3 regions of the Streptomyces sp. NPDC051561 genome follow, and region 2 is predicted to be linked to each of the others. Evidence: riboswitches for the same ligand, from Rfam matches in the RefSeq annotation. Region 2 holds a riboswitch; each other region holds the start of a gene.

Region 1 (6,352 bases), on a different contig from region 2:
CATGGTCCTCCGTGGGGACGGCGAGCCTCTTGTCGTGCGGGTCGGTGGAGGGGCCCTTGGGGACGGACCAGGACTTCAGTACGCCGTCGACCTCCAGCCGGAAGTCGAAGTGCATCGTGCTCGCGTCGTGGATCTGCACCACGAACACCGGCTCGTCACCGGTCGGCCGTGTGCCCTTGTCCTGTGCCGAGCGCGCGCCTTCGTCCTGTGCCGAGCGCGCACCGCTGGGCTCGCTCGTCGTGTCGAAGTGCCGCTTCCCGCGGTAGGTCCGCAGGGCATCCTCCCCGCTCACCGCAGCTCCCTTCCGACAGGCCCCTGGCCCGCGCGGCCCGGCCCGGCCCGTTCCGCTCAGCACGGCAAGGCTACGCACGCGGCGTCGCACCCGCACGGCGAGTCCCCGCACAGTCGGGCAGGTCGCGTCCGGGCGTCGAACGCAGCAATCTTGAAGCCACCACGAAGGAGGTGGTCGCGTGAGTCCAGCCGTTGAGCTGCGGGTGGGACGCCGCAAGATCGAGATGAAGCGGGCCGAGAAGGAGCTGTTCCCGCAAGACGGCCTCACCAAGGCCGATCTCGTCGCGCACTACCGGCGGGTGGCGCCGCGCATGCTGGCTGAGCTGCGCGGCAGACCCCTGATGCTGGAGCGGATGCCGGACGGCATCGACGGAAGCCGCTTCTATCAGAAGGAGGTCCCCGACTACTTTCCCGACTGGATCCACCGTGCTCCGGTGGCCAAGGAGGGCGGCGGAGTCACGCACGTCGTGTGCGACGACACCGCGACGCTGGTCTACCCCGCGAGCCAGGCTTGCATCAACCCGCACCGCTGGCTGAGCCGCGCCGACGAGCCGCGCCGCCCCGACCGGCTGGTTTTCGACCTCGACCCGCCCGTCGACGACTTCGCGCCGGTCCGCCGTGCCGCCCACCAGCTGCACACGCTGCTCGACGAGCTGGACCTGCCGTCCGGTCTGATGACCACCGGCTCGCGCGGACTGCACGTCGTCGTACGGCTGAACCGACGCGACGACGCCGACGACATACTGACGTTCGCCCGCGCGGCCGCGAAGACGCTGGTGGTGCGGCACCCGCGGGAACTGACGACCGAGGGGCGCAAAGAGGCCCGCAGGGGGCGGCTGTACCTGGACGTCGCACGCAACGGCTATGCCCAGACCGTCGTCGCTCCTTTCGCCGTACGGTCCAGGCCGGGTGCGCCCGTGGCGGTGCCGTTGGACTGGGACGAGCTGGACACACCGGGGCCGACCGCACGCCGCCGACGTGTTCGATCAACGCGGCGATGTCTTCAATCTCGCGGTCGGGGGCGTAAGTAGCGGCGTCCCCGCTGGCACCGCGTCCCCGCTGGCACCGCGTCCGCGCCGGTCGTAGTTGATCACAGCGAAGTGGTGGGCGAGGAGAGTCGCGAGTTTGGTCGTGTCCGAGCGGTCTGCCAGTGCCGAGGCAACCAGGACGACGGCCGGCCCGCGGCCCGACTGCTCGAATGCGATCTCGGTGCCGTCGGCGGAGGTGACTCGGGCCTCGGCTCCGGCCGACTGCTCTCGCGCTGTTGCCATGCTTGTCTCTCCGGTTCACGTAAGGGCCGTACTGCCGTGGTGTGCGTTGCTGCCAATAGGGCCGCCGCAGTGCAGGAAACTCATCGGTGCGCCAGGCGTTCGGTGCCGAAGTCCTCGCATCTCGGAGAGGACGAACCCCTATGACGAACCCTTATCCAGAGCGGCGGCGTTCGGTGTCTTCGAGGTTGCCACCACCGTCAACACTGTCCGCTTGATCACTCGTTGGTGTTGGTGGTGCGAGCCCGCCGCACGGTGACCGCTTGATAGTCCAGAGCCGTCAGAGCTCCCGAGGAGACCGGGGCCCGTGGGGTGCGCTGGTGCTATGAACGGCTAGCGAGGTGGCGGACCGACCGGATGGTCGAGTCCTGGAATCAGGTCGCCGCGTGGCCCGCATGCGCTCGCGACCAGCGCGACCGCATCCCGCTTGAACTCTTCTGAATACCGGGCAGTACCCACCAGAACACCTCCTGACCGGATCCCACAATCCGGCTCTCAAGAGATGTCCACAATCCGTGGCAAACCCCAGTATTCACTTGCTCCCGTACTACACCCGGTGAATCACACCGGCCTCGGTCGGTGCGGAGCCGTGTCGGGTCGACCGCTGCGCGGTCGGGACCGGGTGGCACACCGAACTCCCCTGCCGGCGGGGCCTGTTCTCGCGGCCTGTGCACAGTGTGGGTGGACTGCTCGCCGGAGTGTGGCCCAAGGCCTGGACAGGGCTGAAAAGTGCCCGTTGTTCGCTGGAGGTTCGCTGGACGGCGCCAGCCGGTTCCGTCCGCAGATCCCTGTCGTTTCGTGTGGTGCCCCGAGTGCGAACTCCCGTTCGTGAAGGAGGTACATTGCGTAGCGACCACCGCGGGAGCTCGGGAGTAGCCGGGCTGAGAGGGCGGACGGGAGTTGTTTGCTCCCCTTTCCGCCGACCGCATGAACCTGGACCGGGTAATGCCGGCGTAGGAAGGGTGTTGACGATGGATCCTGCCGTCATATCCGCTCAGCGCGGCGCTGCCGTCTCCCGTGATGCGGTGGCGGACGTGATCGCGTCGCTGCGGGCCTCCGCACCCCTCGTGCACTGCCTGACCAACGTCGTGGTGTCGCAGTTCACCGCGAACGTACTGCTCGCCGCAGGGGCCACCCCCGCGATGGTGCACAGCGCGGAGGAGGCCGGAGCACTGGCCCGGGTGGCCGGGGGTGTCCTGGTGAACCTGGGGACGGTGACGTCCGTGACGGCCGAGGCGATGCGTGTCGCGGTCGGGGAAGCGGGAGGGGCCGGGCGGCCGTGGGTGCTCGACCCGGTGGCCGTCGGTCCGCTGCCCTGGCGCACCGCACTCGCCCGTGAACTGCTGGACAGCGCGCCCCCGGCGGTCGTTCGCGGCAATCCTTCCGAGATCCTGGCGCTGGACGGCGGCCCGGGCGGGCGCGGCGTGGACAGCACGGACGTACCCGAGGCGGCACTCGCCGCGGCCACCGCGCTGGCCAGGCGTTACGGCTGCGCGGTGGCGGTGAGCGGCCCGGAGGACGTCCTCACGGACGGGACGCGGGTGGTGCGCCTGGCCAACGGGCACCCGCTGCTGCCTCTGGTGACGGGAACGGGCTGTGCGCTGGGTGCTCTGGTGGCCGCCTGTACGGCCGTCACCGGCGACGCGCTGCTGGCCGCCGCTGCCGCGACCTGTCTGCTCACCGTGGCCGCGGAGGACGCCGCTACCCGCTCTGCGGGGCCCGGCACGTTCGCGGTCGCACTGATCGACGCTCTGTACGAGCTCGGCCCTGACCGACTCACCGAGGCAGTCAACCTGCGCTGAGCAGGCGGGTGTTGAGGGGTTCTGTGATGAGCGGCGGCCTGGACGCCACCCGCTGAACAGCCTGCGCCCGCCCGGGGGGCGACCCCGACACCAGCCGACCTCCCCTCCCCCACGCTCCCGCCTGTGGACGACTCAAGGTTCCTGCACGCCAGGGCCCTTCCTTGCCCTGTGCCTCCCGATGCGCTTCCCATGCCCCCCCCGGCAGGGAGACCACCAAGGACCCACCCATGCGACCTTCTCTCGACCTGTCCCTGTACCTCGTCACCGACACCCGCCTCTGCGGCGACCGTGGTGTCGCCGCCACCGTGGCAGCCGCCGTCAAGGGCGGTGTCACCGCTGTCCAGTTGCGCGATTCGGACGCGGACGCCCGCACGCTGTTCTCGCTCGGCCGGGCGATCCAGGCCGAGCTCGTCGGCACCGGCGTCCCCCTGATCGTCAACGACCGCCTGGACGTCGCGGTCTGGCTGGACGCCGACGGCGTCCACCTCGGGCAGCGGGACGTCTCCCCCGAGACCGCCCGGCGCCTGCTCGGCCCCCATGCGTACGTCGGCCTGTCCGTCAGCCGCCCCGAGCAGCTGGCGCACGTGCCGGACGCCGTCGACCACCTCGGGGTCGGCCCGGTGTTCCCGCAGTCCACCAAGCCCGACGCGGACGCCCCGCTCGGACCGGGCGGCCTGGCCCGGATCGTCCGGGAGAGCCTGCTGCCCTGCGTGGCCATCGGCGGCATCGACGTGTCCGAGGCTGCCGCGGTCGTGAGAAGCGGTGCGGCCGGGATCGCCGTCGTCAGCGCGGTATGCGGGCAGCGCGACCCCGAGGCCGCAGCCCGTTCCCTCGTCCACGCCCTGCGCCAGGAGGTCTCCTCGTGACCACCCCGCCCATCGCCCTCACCATCGCCGCCAGTGACCCCTCGGGCGGCGCCGGGATCCAGGCCGACCTGAAGGCGTTCTCCGCGAACGGGGCGTACGGAACGGCAGTCCTGACGGCCCTGACCGCGCAGAACACGCAGGGCGTCACCGGCATCCACACCGTGCCCCCGGCCTTCGTCACCGAGCAGCTCGACACTCTTTTCGCCGACGTCCCGGTGGACGCGGTCAAGATCGGAATGCTGGCCGACGCCGCCCTCGCCGCGGCCGTCGCGGACGCCCTGGAGCGGCACCGCCCGCGCTACGTCGTCCTCGACCCCGTCATGGTCTCGACCAGCGGTCACCGCCTTCTGGAGACCGATGCGGTGGCGGTGCTGCGGGACCGTCTCCTGCCCCTCGCCGACCTCATCACCCCCAACCTTCCCGAGGCCGGTGACCTTCTCGGCGCCGCCGCCGCAAGGAACCGCGCCGAGGCCGTCGAGCAGGCCCGCGCACTCCTCGAAACCGGTGCCAGGCGCGTCCTCCTCAAGGGCGGCCACCACACGCACGACGCCGAGTCCGTCGACATCCTCGTCGACAGTACGTACAGACCAGACGTGACGTACGGCACAGACGTGACCGAGCTGTCCGCACCCCGCGTGAACACGCGCAACACCCATGGCACCGGCTGCACCCTCTCCGCCGCGATCGCCGCCCTCCGCCCGCAGCACGACGACTGGCACACCGCTGTCCGCGCCGCGAAGGAGTACCTCACCGGGGCCCTGCGCGCGGCCGACACCCTGCGTGTCGGCCGCGGTCACGGCCCCGTCCACCACTTCCACCAGTACTGGAGCTGAGCCCCATGACCACCACCTTCTGCGACGAGCTGTGGATGGCCACGGCCGAGATACGTGCGGCCATCGACAAGCTGCCGTTCGTCACCGGCCTCGGCGACGGCACCCTGGACCGGGAGAAGTTCGTCTACTACCTGGCCCAGGACGCCCACTACTTGCGCGACTACGCCCGCGCGCTGGCCAGCGCAGCCGCGAAGGCGGACCGGCCCGAGGACATCGCGTTCTTCGCGCAGCACGCCCACGACGCCATCGTCGTCGAGAGCTCCCTGCACCAGAGCAACGTCGTCGACGTCGATGCCTGGACCCCCTCCCCCACCTGCACCGGATACACCTCCTACCTGCTCTCCGTGGCCCACACCCAGGGCTATGCCGAGCTGGCCGCCGCGGTACTGCCCTGCTTCTGGATCTACGCAGAGGTGGGCCGGGCGCTGCTGGAACAGGCCGGCGACCTCGCCGCCCACCCCTACGGCGACTGGATCGGCACGTACGCCGACGAGGAGTTCGAGGCCGCCACCGCGCACGCCCGAGGAATCGTCAACCGGCTTGCGGACCAGGCCGACCCGGCCACCCGGGCACGGATGCGTACGGTCTTCACCACCGCCTCCACCTGGGAGTGGATGTTCTGGGACGCCGCCTGGCGCGTCGAGTCCTGGCCTTTCGGGACCGCTCCCGCCCAGGATGCGGAGCCCGCGAAGTGACGACCGGCACCGAACCCACTACCTCGGGGCCTGCCCCGGCGAACGAGGCGCCGCTCACCCTCGACCAGCCCACGCCCAAGGTCCTGTCCGGCTGGGACCAAGGCACCTTCTGGGCAAACCTGGGAGTGAGCCTGCTCGGCTTCAGCGGCATGCTGGTCGTCCTCGACCCCCTGGGCACCGGCAGTCCGACCCTGTCGTTCGCCGCCGCCGTCACCGCGTCCGTCGTCGGCACCCTGATCGGCACCTTCGCCCTCGGACTGGCCGCCATCACCGGGGCCCGCACCGGAGCGCCCTCGATGGTGCTGCTGCGCGGCCTGTTCGGCGCAAAGGCGTCGTACCTGCCCACCGTCCTCAACGTGCTGCAGATGGTCGGCTGGGCCGTCTTCGAGCTGGTGGTCATCTCCACAGGGCTGAAGATCCTGGCCCGCCAGGCCTTCGGGGACCCGGGGCCCGGCTGGCTGTACGTGCTCGTCGCGGGCGCGGTGACGACGGCGTTCACGCTCCGCCCGCTGGGCGCCCTGCGCATCATCCGCCGCTACGTCACCATCGCCGTCGTCCTGGCCATCCTCTACCTGGGCTGGGACCTGGCCGGGCGCG
Region 2 (6,352 bases):
CGCGAAGGCGAGCACCCGCCAGCGCAGCCGCGCCTTGTACTGCAACAGCACTTCACCGAGCAGCCACAGTGCGACCACTCCGAACGCGATGTAGAGGACCGTCCAGCCCATGTACGCCCCTCTCCTGCGGCCGCGGTTCCCCTGGTGGAACCCGACGGCGCGAGTACAGCTGTGTGATGCCAGCCGTGTGATGACAGCTGTGTGACAACCGCTGTGCGATGACTGATTCGGCTGTTACGACTGCGTCGGCAGTGACGTCTGGTCGTGCAGTCCGAGATTCTCGTAGATTTCGAGGGTCGCCGTCGAGTTGTTCAGCGTGATGAAGTGCATTCCCGGTACACCTTCGGCAAGCAGCGTCGCGCAGAACTCGGTGGCGAACTCGATGCCAATGGAGCGTACAGCGGCCGGATCGTCCTTGACCGCGAGGATCCGCTCTTTCACCGCGTCAGGAAAACGCGCGTTGCTGAGCTGCGGAAGGATGGCCAGCTGCTTGACCAGCGTGACAGGCATCACCTCGGGGATGATGGGGGTGTCGCAGCCGGCCGCCTGAACCTTGTCGCGCATCCGCAGATAGCTCTCCGGATCGAAGAACATCTGCGTGATGGCGTAATCGGCACCGGCCCGGCACTTCTCCACGAAGTGGCGGATGTCGGAATCCCAGTTCTCCGAGCGCGGGTGCATCTCGGGGAATGCGGCGACGCCGACACAGAAGTCGCCGGACTCCTTGATGAGCGAGACGAGTTCGGAGGCGTACGTCACACCCTTGGGATGCTTCACCCACTCCCCCATCGGGTCGCCCGGCGGGTCACCGCGCACCGCGAGGATGTTCCGGATTCCGGCATCCGCGTACTGGCCGACCATGTTGCGCAGTTCGGCGATCGAGTGGTCGACCGCGGTGAGGTGCGCGACGGGGGTGAGCGTGGAGTCGGAGGCGATCTTCTGGGTGGCCTTGACCGTGCCTTCGCGGGTCGAACCGCCCGCCCCGTAGGTCACGGAGACGAAGCTGGGAGCCACCGCCTCGACCCGGCGCAGGGCGTTCCAGAGGTTCTGCTCACCCTTCTCGGTCCGGCGGGCCGAGAATTCGAAGGAAATCGACGTCTTTCCGGTCTCCAGCAGCTCACGGACCGTAAGTGCGCGATCTGATCTGGTGGAAGCTGTGCCAAGGGCCATGCTGAGAGGTTAGCCAGCGGGGCGGCGGACCCCCAACCAAGTGAGCGACAAAGGTCCGTAATGCCGGATTCTTGTCCACCCTTCGGACAGTTTTCCAGCCTCGCGCGACCGGTCGCCCACCGGACCCTTCAGCGTCCGTACGACCTGATCCGCCCGGCCAGCGCGGCGGTGGCGGCGGCCGGGTCGGCCGCCTCGGTGATCGCCCGGACCACCACGACCCGGCGGGCGCCCGCCGCGAGCACCTCGTCGAGGTTGCCCGCGTCGATGCCGCCGATGGCGAACCAGGGGCGGTCCTGGCCGAGCGAGGCGGCGTAGCGCACCAGGTCCAGGCCGGGGGCGTACCGGCCGGGCTTGGTGGGGGTGGGCCAGCAGGGGCCGGTGCAGAAGTAGTCGACGCCGGGCTCGGCGACGGCGGCGTCCACCTCGGACTCACCGTGCGTGGAGCGGCCGATCAGGACGTCGTCGGGGGTGGCTCCGAGCAGGGCGCGGGCGGCGGGCACCGGGAGGTCGCCCTGGCCGAGGTGGAGCACGTCGCTGCCGATGGCGTGGGCCACGTCGGCGCGGTCGTTCACGGCCAGCAGCTTGCCGTGCCGTCGGCAGGCGTCGGCGAAGACGGAGAGGTGTTCCAGCTCCTCGCCCGCCTCCATGCCCTTGTCGCGGAGCTGGACGATGTCGACTCCGGAAGAGAGCACCGCGTCGAGGAAACCGGGGAGGTCCCCCTGCGCCTTGCGGGCGTCGGTGCAGAGGTAGAGCCGGGCGTCGGCGAGCTGCTCGCGAGCAGGCGTGGGCATGGTGCGGTGTCCCCCCGTGTCATGAACCGTCGTCGTCTTGCGTGGCGGCGACGTACGTGTCGACGACATGCGTGTCGTCATGGCGGCGGTGGGTACGGGCCCCGGTCGCCCCGGGCCCGTACCTCCGCCGTACTCGTGCTTCCGTGCTGGTGTCGCGTCAGAGGGCGAGCGCCTGGGCGCGTCGCTTCACCTCCGTGCCGCGATTCTCGCTCAGGGCCTGCGCGGGCGTGCCGGGCAGGGTCGGGTCGGCGGTGAAGAGCCACTCCAGCATCTCCGTGTCGGAGAAGCCGTCGTCCTTCAGGACCGTCAGCAGGCCGGGCAGGCCCTTGACGATCTGGTTGCCGTCGATGAAGGAGGCGGGCACCTGGAGCGCACGGTTCTCACCGCGTCGTACGGCGATGAGCTGGCCGTCCTTCACCAGCTGCCGCACCTTCGTCACCTCCAGGTCGAGCATCTCCGCGATGTCGGGGAGGTGGAGCCAGGCGGGGACGAGGGCTTCGATCTTTGCGTCAATCTCGGTCACAGGACAAGCGTGCCATCCAGGACTGACAGCCGGTAATCGGGAGCGGCGGAAAGTACCGCCGCCCAGGCTCTCACGGCCTGCGTACCGCCGACTTCAGCGGTACGCAGGGGTCGGCGGCCGGCCCCGGGTCCAGTACCGCCCCCGCCTCGACCAGCTTGCGCCCCTGCGCCAGGTCGCGCGGGCGACCCACCGCGAGCAGCGCCACCAGCACCCCGTCCCGCAGCCAGCACACCGACCAGGCGGGGCTCGCGGGGTCGCCGCGCCAGACCATGCGGTCGGCGTCCGCGTGATGACCGACGTACTGGACGAAGCGCCCGAACTGCTCGGACCAGAAGTACGGCACCGGGTCGTAGACCAGCGGGGTGCCGCCCAGGATGTTGGCGGCGACCGTGCGGGGGCCCTGGAGGGCGTTGTCCCAGTGGTGGACCAGCAGCCGCCGCCCGTAGCGGCGGGAGGGGAAGGAGGCGCAGTCCCCTACGGCGTACACCTCGGGGACGCTGGTGCGCAGGTACGCGTCCGCGGTGACCGAGCCGTCCGGGCCCAGCTCGATGCCGGAGCCCTCCAGCCAGGCGGTGGCGGGTCTGGCGCCGATGCCGACGACGACCGCGCCTGCCGGGATGCGGCGGCCGCCGGTGAGGACGACGGCGCCCGGTTCGACGGAGGCGACCCGGGCGTGGGTGAGGAGTTCGGCTCCGCCCTCGGCGTACCAGGCGGCCATCGGGGCGGCGATCTGCGCGGGCATCGTCCCGGCGAGCGGCCGGTCGGCGGCCTCCACCACGGTCACCTTGCAGCCGGCCTCGCGGGCGGCGGTGGTGAACTCGGCGCCGATCCAGCCCGCCCCGACCACCACCACCTCGCTCTGCGCGTCCAGCACCGGCCGCAGCCGCTGCGCGTCGTCCAGGGTGCGCAGCAGATGGACGCCGGGGACGCCGACGGTGCCGGGCAGGGTGAGGGGGTCCGCGCCGGTGGCCAGCACCAGGGTGTCGTACGGCAGCGGGCCGGTCAGGGTGTCGATCTCGCGGTCGGCGGGACGTACCCCCGTCACCTCGCAGCCGAGGCGCAGCTCCACGCCGAGCGCCGCGAAGTCGACCTCGAAGGCCGAGCCCTCGGCCTTGCCGAGCAGTACCGCCTTGGACAGCGGCGGCCGGTCGTACGGCTGGTGCGGTTCGGCCCCGATCAGTACCAGGGACCCCGCGAAGCCCTGCTCGCGCAGGGCGACAGCGGTCTGCACCCCGGCCATGCCCGCGCCGACGACGACGATTCGCTTCTGCTCGCTCACCCGACCACCTTACGTATCTGACAGACCGTCAGGGACAGGCCCCCTCGGCCGGGGCCTCACCCGGCGGGCACTTCCTCGACCGTGCTGGTGCCGCTGCCCTCCTGGGACTCCCATGCCCAGCGCTCCTCCAGCCGCACTCGACCGTCCGCGAGGAGCGTGACCGTGGACAGACAATGCCCAGAAGACGTCGTTCCATCCTGCTTCAGCTGTACGTAGCGGAAGTCGAGCCGGTCCCCCGCGCGCGTGCCCACCAGGTGCCCGCGTACGACGTCACCGCCCGTGTACTCGGCCCAGATCCGGCCGTCCTGCTCGTGATAGTGGAACCGGGTACGGGTACCGACCTGCCCCGGCGCCTGGTCGGCGACCGGTGCGAGGACGAGTCCGTCCAGTGAACGAGGCACAGCGACCGCTCCCTCAGAGCCTGTTGAGGCCAACCACTAGGGTGGCGACCGGAAACCATTCCCGGGGGACGCCCCCGAACTCCCAGAACAATAGAAGACCGCACTCACGGGAGCCCGGCCGACCGGGCTGAGAGGGAGGCTGACCAGGCCTCCGACCGTACGAACCTGATCCGGGTCATGCCGGCGAAGGGAGGGGCTGGACGCCCATGCACACATATCCGAGAAAGCCTTACGACGTCCTGGTCGTCGGGGGCGGAATCATCGGCCTCGTCACGGCCTGGCGGGCCGCCGGGCGCGGTCTGCGCACCGCGCTCATCGACCCCGAACCGGGTGGCGGCGCCGCCCGGGTGGCGGCCGGAATGCTCGCCGCCGTCACCGAACTCCACTACGGCGAGCAGACTCTGCTCGGCCTCAACCTGGCCTCCGCCCGCCGCTATCCGGACTTCGTCGCGGAGCTGGAGGAGGCGACCGGCCTGGGCACCGGCTACCGCGCGTGCGGCACGCTGGCCGTCGCCCTGGACGCCGACGACCGCGCCCACCTGCGCGACCTGCACGCCCTGCAACGGCAGTCCGGCCTGGAGTCGGAGTGGCTGAGCGGGCGCGAGTGCCGCCGGCTGGAGCCGATGCTGGCGCCGGGCGTGCGCGGCGGGCTGCGGGTGGACGGCGACCACCAGATCGACCCCCGCCGGCTGGCCGCCGCCCTGCTGACGGCCTGCGAGCGGGCCGGGGTGACCGTGCACCGTACGACCGTCACCGCACTTCGTGTCGTGCGGGACCGGGCGGCCGGCGCACTGCTCGCGGACGGCACCGAGCTGGTCGCCGACCAGGTGGTGCTCGCCGCCGGGAGCCTCAGCGGGCAGCTCGCCGGGGTGCCGGACGAGGTGCTCGTGCCGGTACGTCCGGTGAAGGGGCAGGTGCTGCGGCTGACGGTGCCGCCCGCGTACGCCCCGTTCCTGAGCCGGACGGTTCGGGCGGTGGTGCGCGGCAGCCACGTCTACCTGGTTCCGCGCGAGAACGGCGAACTCGTCGTCGGCGCCACCACCGAGGAGCTCGGCTGGGACACCACGGTCACCGCGGGCGGCGTCTACGAGCTGCTGCGCGACGCCCATGAACTGGTCCCCGGCATCACCGAACTCCCGCTCACCGAGACCCGCGCGGGCCTGCGCCCCGCCTCCCCCGACAACGCCCCGCTGCTGGGCCCCACCGCCCTGCCCGGCCTGCACCTGGCCACCGGGCACTACCGCAACGGGGTGCTGCTGACCCCGATCACCGGGGAGGTGATGGCGGAGGTGCTGACCACGGGTGAACTCATCCACGAGGCGCGGCCGTTCACGCCGCGACGGTTCACTTCCCTGCCTGCCGATGTACGTGAGGAGCAGCCCGCATGAGCCCCGAGACCGTACTGACCGTGTCCGTGAACGGCGAGCGGCGCGAGCTGCCCACCGGCACGACCCTCTCCGCTCTCGTCGCCTCCCTCACCCGCGCCCGGGCGGGCGTGGCGGCGGCACTCAACGAAACCGTGGTCCCGCGCGGGCGGTGGACGGACACCGCCCTGACCGACGGCGACCGCGTCGAAGTACTCACCGCAGTCCAGGGAGGCTGATCCTTGATGGCCGACGACCTTTTCGAACTGGGCGGGGTCCCCTTCTCCTCCCGGCTGATCATGGGAACGGGCGGGGCGCCCAGCCTGGACGTCCTGGAACGCTCCCTGATCGCCTCCGGCACCGAGCTGACAACGGTCGCGATGCGGCGGCTGGACCCTTCCGTGCAGGGGTCCGTCCTCTCCGTTCTTGAGCGGCTCGGGATCCGGGTGCTGCCCAATACGGCGGGCTGCTTCACGTCCGGCGAGGCGGTGCTGACCGCCCGGCTGGCCCGCGAGGCGCTCGGCACCCACTGGGTGAAGCTGGAGGTGATCGCCGACGAGCGGACCCTGCTGCCGGACCCCGTCGAGCTGCTGGACGCGGCGGAGGTGCTGGTCGACGACGGCTTCACGGTCCTGCCCTACACCAACGACGATCCGGTGCTGGCGCGGAAGCTGGAGGACGTGGGGTGTGCGGCGGTGATGCCGCTGGGCTCACCGATCGGGTCGGGTCTCGGCATCCGCAACCCCCACAACTTCGAACTGATCGTGGAGCGGGCGGGGGTGCCGGTGATCCTCGACGCGGGCGCGGGTACGGCGTCGGACGCG
Region 3 (6,352 bases), on a different contig from region 2:
CGCTCCGCACCTGCTGGCCGAGGACCGCCCGGAGTTCGAGCGGACCCTCAACGCCGCACTGCGCACCGCGCACGAACGCCCGGATCTCGCCGACCTGGAACAGCGCCTGACCACCGAGCAGTTGCGCACCGCAGCGCTCAACGCGCGGGAGATCATCGCCGGTCACGCCTCGGCCGAGTACGACCACTACGTGAAGGTGCGCGGCGAGCTGCGCGGCCCCGCACTGCCCATACCGGGCGCACTGCTCCCGCCCGGCATGGGCGAGAACGCGGAGGCGACCGGGGCGGGAGCGGTGGCCGTGGTCGCCGTCATGACACCGGTGCTGGCCGGTATCGCCGCGGTGACGCTGCTCCTCGTCGGCTACCTCCTGAGGATGATCAAGCCCGGAAACGCCGTCGCCGAGGCGTTGTTGACGGCTGGCTGGGTCTTCGGCGCGCTCACCGCGGCGGGTCTGTTCGCCGCGGCGATCGGCCTGCTCTTCACCGCACTGCGCAACGGCTCGACCGCTCTCGCCGTCGGCCACCAGGACAACGGAACCCAGGAGGTCGACCGCGCCAGGGAAGCCTGGACGCATGCGTTGCTGGAGCGGGGCATCGTCCCGTTCCTGCGCGACGCCCTCTCCGAACCGCCCAAGCCCTCCGTCACCGAACCGCCGAGGCAGCCCGGCCGCATCCCCGGTCTCGGTTACTCACGCCCGGACTTCTCCAGCCCCAGCGAGAACAACCACCACAACGGCCAGAAGACCCGTCCCAGCTACTCCAGCCCCGACTTCTCCAGCCCGGACTACGGCGGCCCGGACCACAAGCCGGAGTAACCACTCCGACCGGCGATCGCGGGCCGCCGACGCGCATACGTGAAACGTCAGTTCTCGCACGGGAAAGGTCAGTTCTCGCACGAAAGCATCGACTCTCGCACCGGAAGCGTCAGTTCTCGCACGAGAGCAGCCCGTTCCTGTACGGGAGAACTAGTCGGCGATCGGCAGATAGACCCGGTTGCCCGCCGCCGCGAACTCCTTGGACTTCTCCGCCATGCCCGCCTCGATCTCCTCGGGCGTACCGCCGTGCTGCCGCCGGATGTCCTGCGAGATCTTCATCGAGCAGAACTTCGGACCGCACATCGAGCAGAAGTGCGCGGTCTTGGCCGGCTCGGCCGGAAGCGTCTCGTCGTGGAACTCCCGCGCCGTGTCCGGGTCGAGGGCCAGGTTGAACTGGTCCTCCCAGCGGAACTCGAAGCGGGCGTCGCTCAGCGCGTCGTCCCACTCCTGCGCGCCCGGGTGCCCCTTGGCCAGGTCGGCGGCGTGCGCGGCGATCTTGTAGGTGATCACGCCGGTCTTCACGTCGTCCCGGTTGGGCAGCCCGAGGTGCTCCTTGGGGGTGACGTAGCAGAGCATCGCGGTGCCCCACCAGGCGATCATCGCGGCGCCGATGCCGGAGGTGATGTGGTCGTAGGCGGGTGCCACATCGGTGGTCAGCGGGCCGAGCGTGTAGAACGGCGCCTCCTCGCAGATCTCCTGCTGAAGGTCGATGTTCTCCTTGATCTTGTGCATCGGGACGTGCCCCGGGCCCTCGATCATGGTCTGTACGTTGAAACGCTTGGCGATCGTGTTGAGTTCCCCGAGCGTCTTCAACTCGGCGAACTGGGCCTCGTCGTTGGCGTCCGCAATCGAGCCCGGGCGCAGTCCGTCGCCGAGGGAGTACGTCACGTCGTACGCCGCGAGGATCTCGCAGAGCTCCTCGAAGTTCTCGTACAGGAACGACTCCTTGTGGTGCGCCAGGCACCAGGCTGCCATGATCGAACCGCCGCGCGAGACGATGCCGGTCTTGCGGCGCGCGGTCATCGGGACGTAGGCGAGACGCACGCCCGCGTGGACCGTCATGTAGTCCACGCCCTGCTCGGCCTGCTCGATGATGGTGTCCTTGTAGATCTCCCAGGTCAGGTCCTCGGCGCGGCCGTCGACCTTTTCGAGTGCCTGGTAGAGCGGGACGGTGCCGATCGGGACCGGCGCGTTGCGCAGGATCCACTCGCGGGTGGTGTGGATGTTGCGGCCGGTGGAGAGGTCCATGACCGTGTCGGCGCCCCACTTGGTCGCCCAGGTCATCTTGTCCACCTCCTCCTCGATGGAGGAGGTGACCGCGGAATTGCCGATGTTTGCGTTGACTTTCACCAGGAACCGCTTGCCGATGATCATCGGCTCGATCTCCGGGTGGTTCACGTTCGCGGGCAACACCGCGCGCCCGGCGGCGATTTCCTCCCGTACGACCTCGGGCGCAACATTCTCCCGGATGGCCACGTACTCCATCTCCGGGGTGATCTCACCGCGCCGTGCGTACGCGAGCTGGGTCACCGCGCGGCCGTCGCGGCCCCGGCGGGGCTGGCGGGGGCGGCCGGGGAAGACCGCGTCCAGGTTCTTGAGTCCGCCGCGCGGCGAGGTGTGCTTGATGCCGTCGTCCTCGGGGCGGGCCGGCCTGCCCGCGTACTCCTCGGTGTCGCCCCGGCTGATGATCCAGTTCTCGCGCAGCGGTGCGAGTCCGCGGCGCACGTCCGTCTCGATCGACGGGTCGGTGTACGGGCCGGACGTGTCGTACAGCGTCACGTCCTTGCCGTTGGTCAGGTGCACCTGACGGACCGGCACCCGGAGGTCGGGGCGCGAGCCGTCGACGTATCCCTTGTGCCAGCCGGGCTTCCGCTCACCCTCGGCGGCGTTGTCGCGGCGGTTCTCGCCGTGGGCAGGCGTGCGTGCATCCATCGTGGTCATGAGACCTACTCCCTACGCCGGCATTACCCGGTAACAGGTTCGGCGGTCGACGCAGCCGTTGTCCGTACGCATGTGTACGGAGGTCAGCGCCCTCTCAGCCCGGTGCTCCGAGCTCCCGCGTGTGCAAAGGTTTTGCCCCACGCTAACGCCATCCCGGCCACGCTGAACAGAGGGCCCCTGCCGTTCTTGCGATGATCGGTCGGTGACCCCACCGCAGCCACCCCCACACGACCCGTCCCCGCAGACGCCCCCTCAGCCCCCCGTCCCACCTGTTCCCTCGCATAGCCACAGCCACAGTCACGGCCCTGCGGCGCCCGTCTCCAAGCACCTGCGCAAGGTGATCGCGGCGGTGCTGATCCCCTTCGCCACGGCGGTTCTGGTCGGGCTCACGATGCTCTGGCCGGGAGGGGCGCCCGCCCACGAGCGCACCGGGGTCGGCTTCGACCGGCAGACCGAGAAGGGGCAGGTCGTCCAGGTCCAGAACATCGACTGCAAGGACGCCAATGTCGCCCCGCAGTCCCCCCAGACCCCCGGCACCGGAACCGCTGACCCGGGCGGAGGCGGCCCCTCCGCCGCGCCCGACAAGGGAACCTGCAAGAAGGCGACGATCGAGGTCGAATCGGGTGCGGACAAGGGCCGCACCTTCACCGAGATCGTCCAGCCCGGCGCCCCACGGCAGTTGAAACAGGGTCAGGGAGTCGTCGTCGCGTACGCGCCCGACGCGCCCAAGGATCTGCAGTACTCCGTCATCGACGTGAACCGGAAGCTTCCGCTCACCCTGCTCGCCGGGATCTTCGCCGTGGCGGTGGTGCTGGTCGGCCGGATGAAGGGGCTGATGGCGCTGGTCGCGCTGGTCGCTTCCTTCGCGGTGCTGACGCTGTTCATCCTCCCGGCCATCCTTCAGGGGTCGAATCCGCTGGTGGTGGCGGTGGTCGGGGCCAGCGCCATCATGCTGATCGCGCTGTACGCCTGCCACGGGTTCACCGCCCGCACCTCCGTGGCCGTCATCGGCACGCTGATCTCGCTGCTGCTGATCGGGCTGCTCGGCTCGCTCTTCATCGGCTGGGCGTTCCTGTCGGGCAACATCGACGACAACACCGGGCTGATCCACAGCCTCTACCCGTCGATCGACATGAGCGGCCTGCTCCTCGCCGGCGTCATCATCGGCTCGCTCGGTGTCCTCGACGACGTCACGGTCACCCAGACCTCCGCGGTGTGGGAACTCCACCAGGCCGACCCGAGGATGGGCCCGCGAGCCCTCTACCGGGCGGGCATCCGGATCGGCCGCGACCACATCGCTTCGGTGGTGAACACCCTGGTCCTGGCCTATGCGGGCGCCGCTCTGCCGCTGCTGCTGCTCTTCTCGATCGCCCAGAGCAGTGTGGGAACGGTCGCCAACAGCGAGCTGGTCGCGGAGGAGATCGTGCGCACCCTGGTCGGCTCGATCGGACTGGTCGCCTCGGTGCCGGTGACGACGGCGCTGGCCGCGCTGGTGGTCTCGGCGGACAAGTCGGGGGCGGGGGCCGGCCGGAGTGCGAGCGCCGGTGAGGGCTCCGGTGCTACGGCGGTTTCGGTACGGAGCGGGCGCGGGCGACGCCGTAAGGCCTGAGGCGGCGGCCGGATCGCTCCCGGCCGCCGCCTCTGTCGTGAAACCCCATGAACTACCCGATCTCGGGCGTTGCTTCAGCCCGCGTTCTCCTCGGCGAGAATCCGGCCCAACTCGTCCTCCAGGCACCCGGCATAGTCACTCTGCGTGTGCTCCTGGCCGAGTGGCACGAGTTTGTCGGTGCGGTCGAGGAAGGCCACCAGCGGCGCCGCACTCGCCCTGAACAGCGCCCGATCGCTGCCGACCTGAAGGCGGATGTGCACATCGGCCAACTCGTCGGGGTCGGTCGGCCCGATGTGCACATCACCTTCGCCGCAGGGCTCGTTGATTCCGTCGACCAGCAGCTCGCGACCGAAAGCCCAGGTCACAGGGGCATCTCCGGGCAGGTGGAAGGTCAGGCGGATCGCGTAGGGGTCCTTCGCCTCGTACATGAGCTCCACCGGAATACGAAAGGAGAGCTCCTCCGAGACGAGGAAGCTCATCATCACCTCTGCCTGAACCGACTCGCGCATCGCCAACCCTGCCGTAGATGGAAGTGGTCGGAACGATCGCTTCCGGCCCTCTTGACGCCATCGTGCTTCACGCAGTAACAGATCACAAGGAGTGAGTTTTCAGATACTGATAGAGAACATGAGCGAACGGACCACCTCATTGATTTCGCCGCGCAGCCGTTCGATTGCGGGATCCAGGCGGGCCTCACGTGCGACGGGTACGGAGATCGCCATCACGGCGGCCGTCTGACCGATCGTGAGGGGAATCCCGGCGCAGATCGTGCCGAGCGAGTACTCCTGGCGCTCGACCATCGTCTGCATGCGCTCGACCGCTGCCAGCCTGGTCAGCAGGGACGTACCACCACGCACCGTGTACGGGGTGATCGGCTCGACGGGGTGGCGGTCGAGGTGGTCGAGGCGGGAGCGGGCGTCCAACTGGGAGAGCAGGCACTGGCCGATCACATGGGCGTGCGCCGTCTCGCGGAAGTCGGCCCACTCCTCGACGGCGGGATTCGCGGTGCTCTCGGCGAGGGCCGTGACCTCCACCTCGCCCTCGCGGTATACGGCGAAGTACACGGCGACGCCCAGCGTGTCGCGCCAGCGTTCCATCGTCTCGACCACGACCTCGCGGCGAAGCTGACCCGATCCGCCGTGCCCCAGCCGGTTGGCTGCCGGGCCGAGCACGAAAACACCCTGCTCACGACGGAGATATCCCTCGTGGGTCAGGGTGCGCAGCAGGTGGTACGCGGTCGGCAGCGGCAGCCCGGCCTCCCGGGCGAGCTGCTTGGCGGGCGCTCCGTCGGGGTGGTCGCTGACCGCCTCCATCAGGCGCAGCGCGCGCTGCACCGAACCGATCAGGGTGGGGGCCGGGGCGTCGGACGGGGGTGCCGCGGGCGTGGGTACGGAGGCGGAACGCGGCTGAACGGCGGAGCGGGGCTCGGCCGCGGAGCGCGGCTGAACGGCAGAACGAGCGGCGGACTGGGCCGTGGCCATGGGGCACTCCCGGGGTCCCGAAGGGCAATGCGGTCGCCGGGGAGCGGGAGTCCCGGGTGACGGCAGCGGTTTTTCACCCTAACTGCCTTGCCCGGGGCCTCAGTTGCTTTCACGTGTCAGATTCCCCCCGGCGGGCTAACGCCCGTACGGACGGGCTGCCCGCGCCGGGGCCTCGCTGCTCTCCCGTCGCCGGGCCGTCTTACCAGTCGCTCTTGCCCGACGAGCCCGACGAGCCCGAGGAGGACGACATGAACCGTCGTACGACGTAGATCAGACCGCCCACCAGTGCGACCAGCAGCAGCAGCTTGAACAACAGACCGATCAGCGTGCCGATCGCTGAGAGGATCGCACCGCCGAACACCAGCAGGACCAGGGCCGGAATCGCGACCCACTTCACCCAGCCCGGCAGACCCGCGAATACTTCCTTTGCAGCCATTGTCCTTGCCTTTCCCTCGGTCGGTAGGGGACCGGCCCGGTGCCGTGGTGTCCCTTGGATTTCCTGCTTCC

Evidence for each region. Region 2 has a riboswitch for thiamine pyrophosphate ahead of thiO (glycine oxidase ThiO). Riboswitches for the same ligand answer to the same signal wherever they lie in the genome.
Region 1: another riboswitch for thiamine pyrophosphate. It lies ahead of thiM (hydroxyethylthiazole kinase); the one in region 2 lies ahead of thiO (glycine oxidase ThiO).
Region 3: another riboswitch for thiamine pyrophosphate. It lies ahead of thiC (phosphomethylpyrimidine synthase ThiC); the one in region 2 lies ahead of thiO (glycine oxidase ThiO).

What each region holds. Positions count from the first base shown of each region.
Region 1 covers NZ_JBITDM010000035.1:26,692-33,043, forward strand. The annotation lists gene ACIA73_RS39145 (DNA polymerase ligase N-terminal domain-containing protein) at 1-292, opposite strand, end outside; gene ligD (non-homologous end-joining DNA ligase) at 516-1,322, shown strand; TPP riboswitch at 2,408-2,537, shown strand; gene thiM (hydroxyethylthiazole kinase) at 2,531-3,361, shown strand; gene thiE (thiamine phosphate synthase) at 3,589-4,227, shown strand; gene thiD (bifunctional hydroxymethylpyrimidine kinase/phosphomethylpyrimidine kinase) at 4,224-5,060, shown strand; gene tenA (thiaminase II) at 5,066-5,755, shown strand; gene ACIA73_RS39175 (purine-cytosine permease family protein) at 5,752-6,352, shown strand, end outside.
Region 2 covers NZ_JBITDM010000003.1:53,053-59,404, forward strand. The annotation lists gene ACIA73_RS08240 (hypothetical protein) at 1-111, opposite strand, end outside; gene metF (methylenetetrahydrofolate reductase [NAD(P)H]) at 235-1,170, opposite strand; gene thiE (thiamine phosphate synthase) at 1,299-1,961, opposite strand; gene ACIA73_RS08255 (Rv2175c family DNA-binding protein) at 2,119-2,484, opposite strand; gene ACIA73_RS08260 (NAD(P)/FAD-dependent oxidoreductase) at 2,555-3,724, opposite strand; gene ACIA73_RS08265 (hypothetical protein) at 3,820-4,164, opposite strand; TPP riboswitch at 4,261-4,373, shown strand; gene thiO (glycine oxidase ThiO) at 4,371-5,552, shown strand; gene thiS (sulfur carrier protein ThiS) at 5,549-5,767, shown strand; gene ACIA73_RS08280 (thiazole synthase) at 5,774-6,352, shown strand, end outside.
Region 3 covers NZ_JBITDM010000010.1:39,331-45,682, reverse strand. The annotation lists gene ACIA73_RS22485 (hypothetical protein) at 1-814, shown strand, start outside; gene thiC (phosphomethylpyrimidine synthase ThiC) at 965-2,755, opposite strand; TPP riboswitch at 2,748-2,884, opposite strand; gene ACIA73_RS22475 (YibE/F family protein) at 2,958-4,364, shown strand; gene ACIA73_RS22470 (SsgA family sporulation/cell division regulator) at 4,439-4,873, opposite strand; gene ACIA73_RS22465 (IclR family transcriptional regulator) at 4,973-5,845, opposite strand; gene ACIA73_RS22460 (DUF5326 family protein) at 6,045-6,281, opposite strand.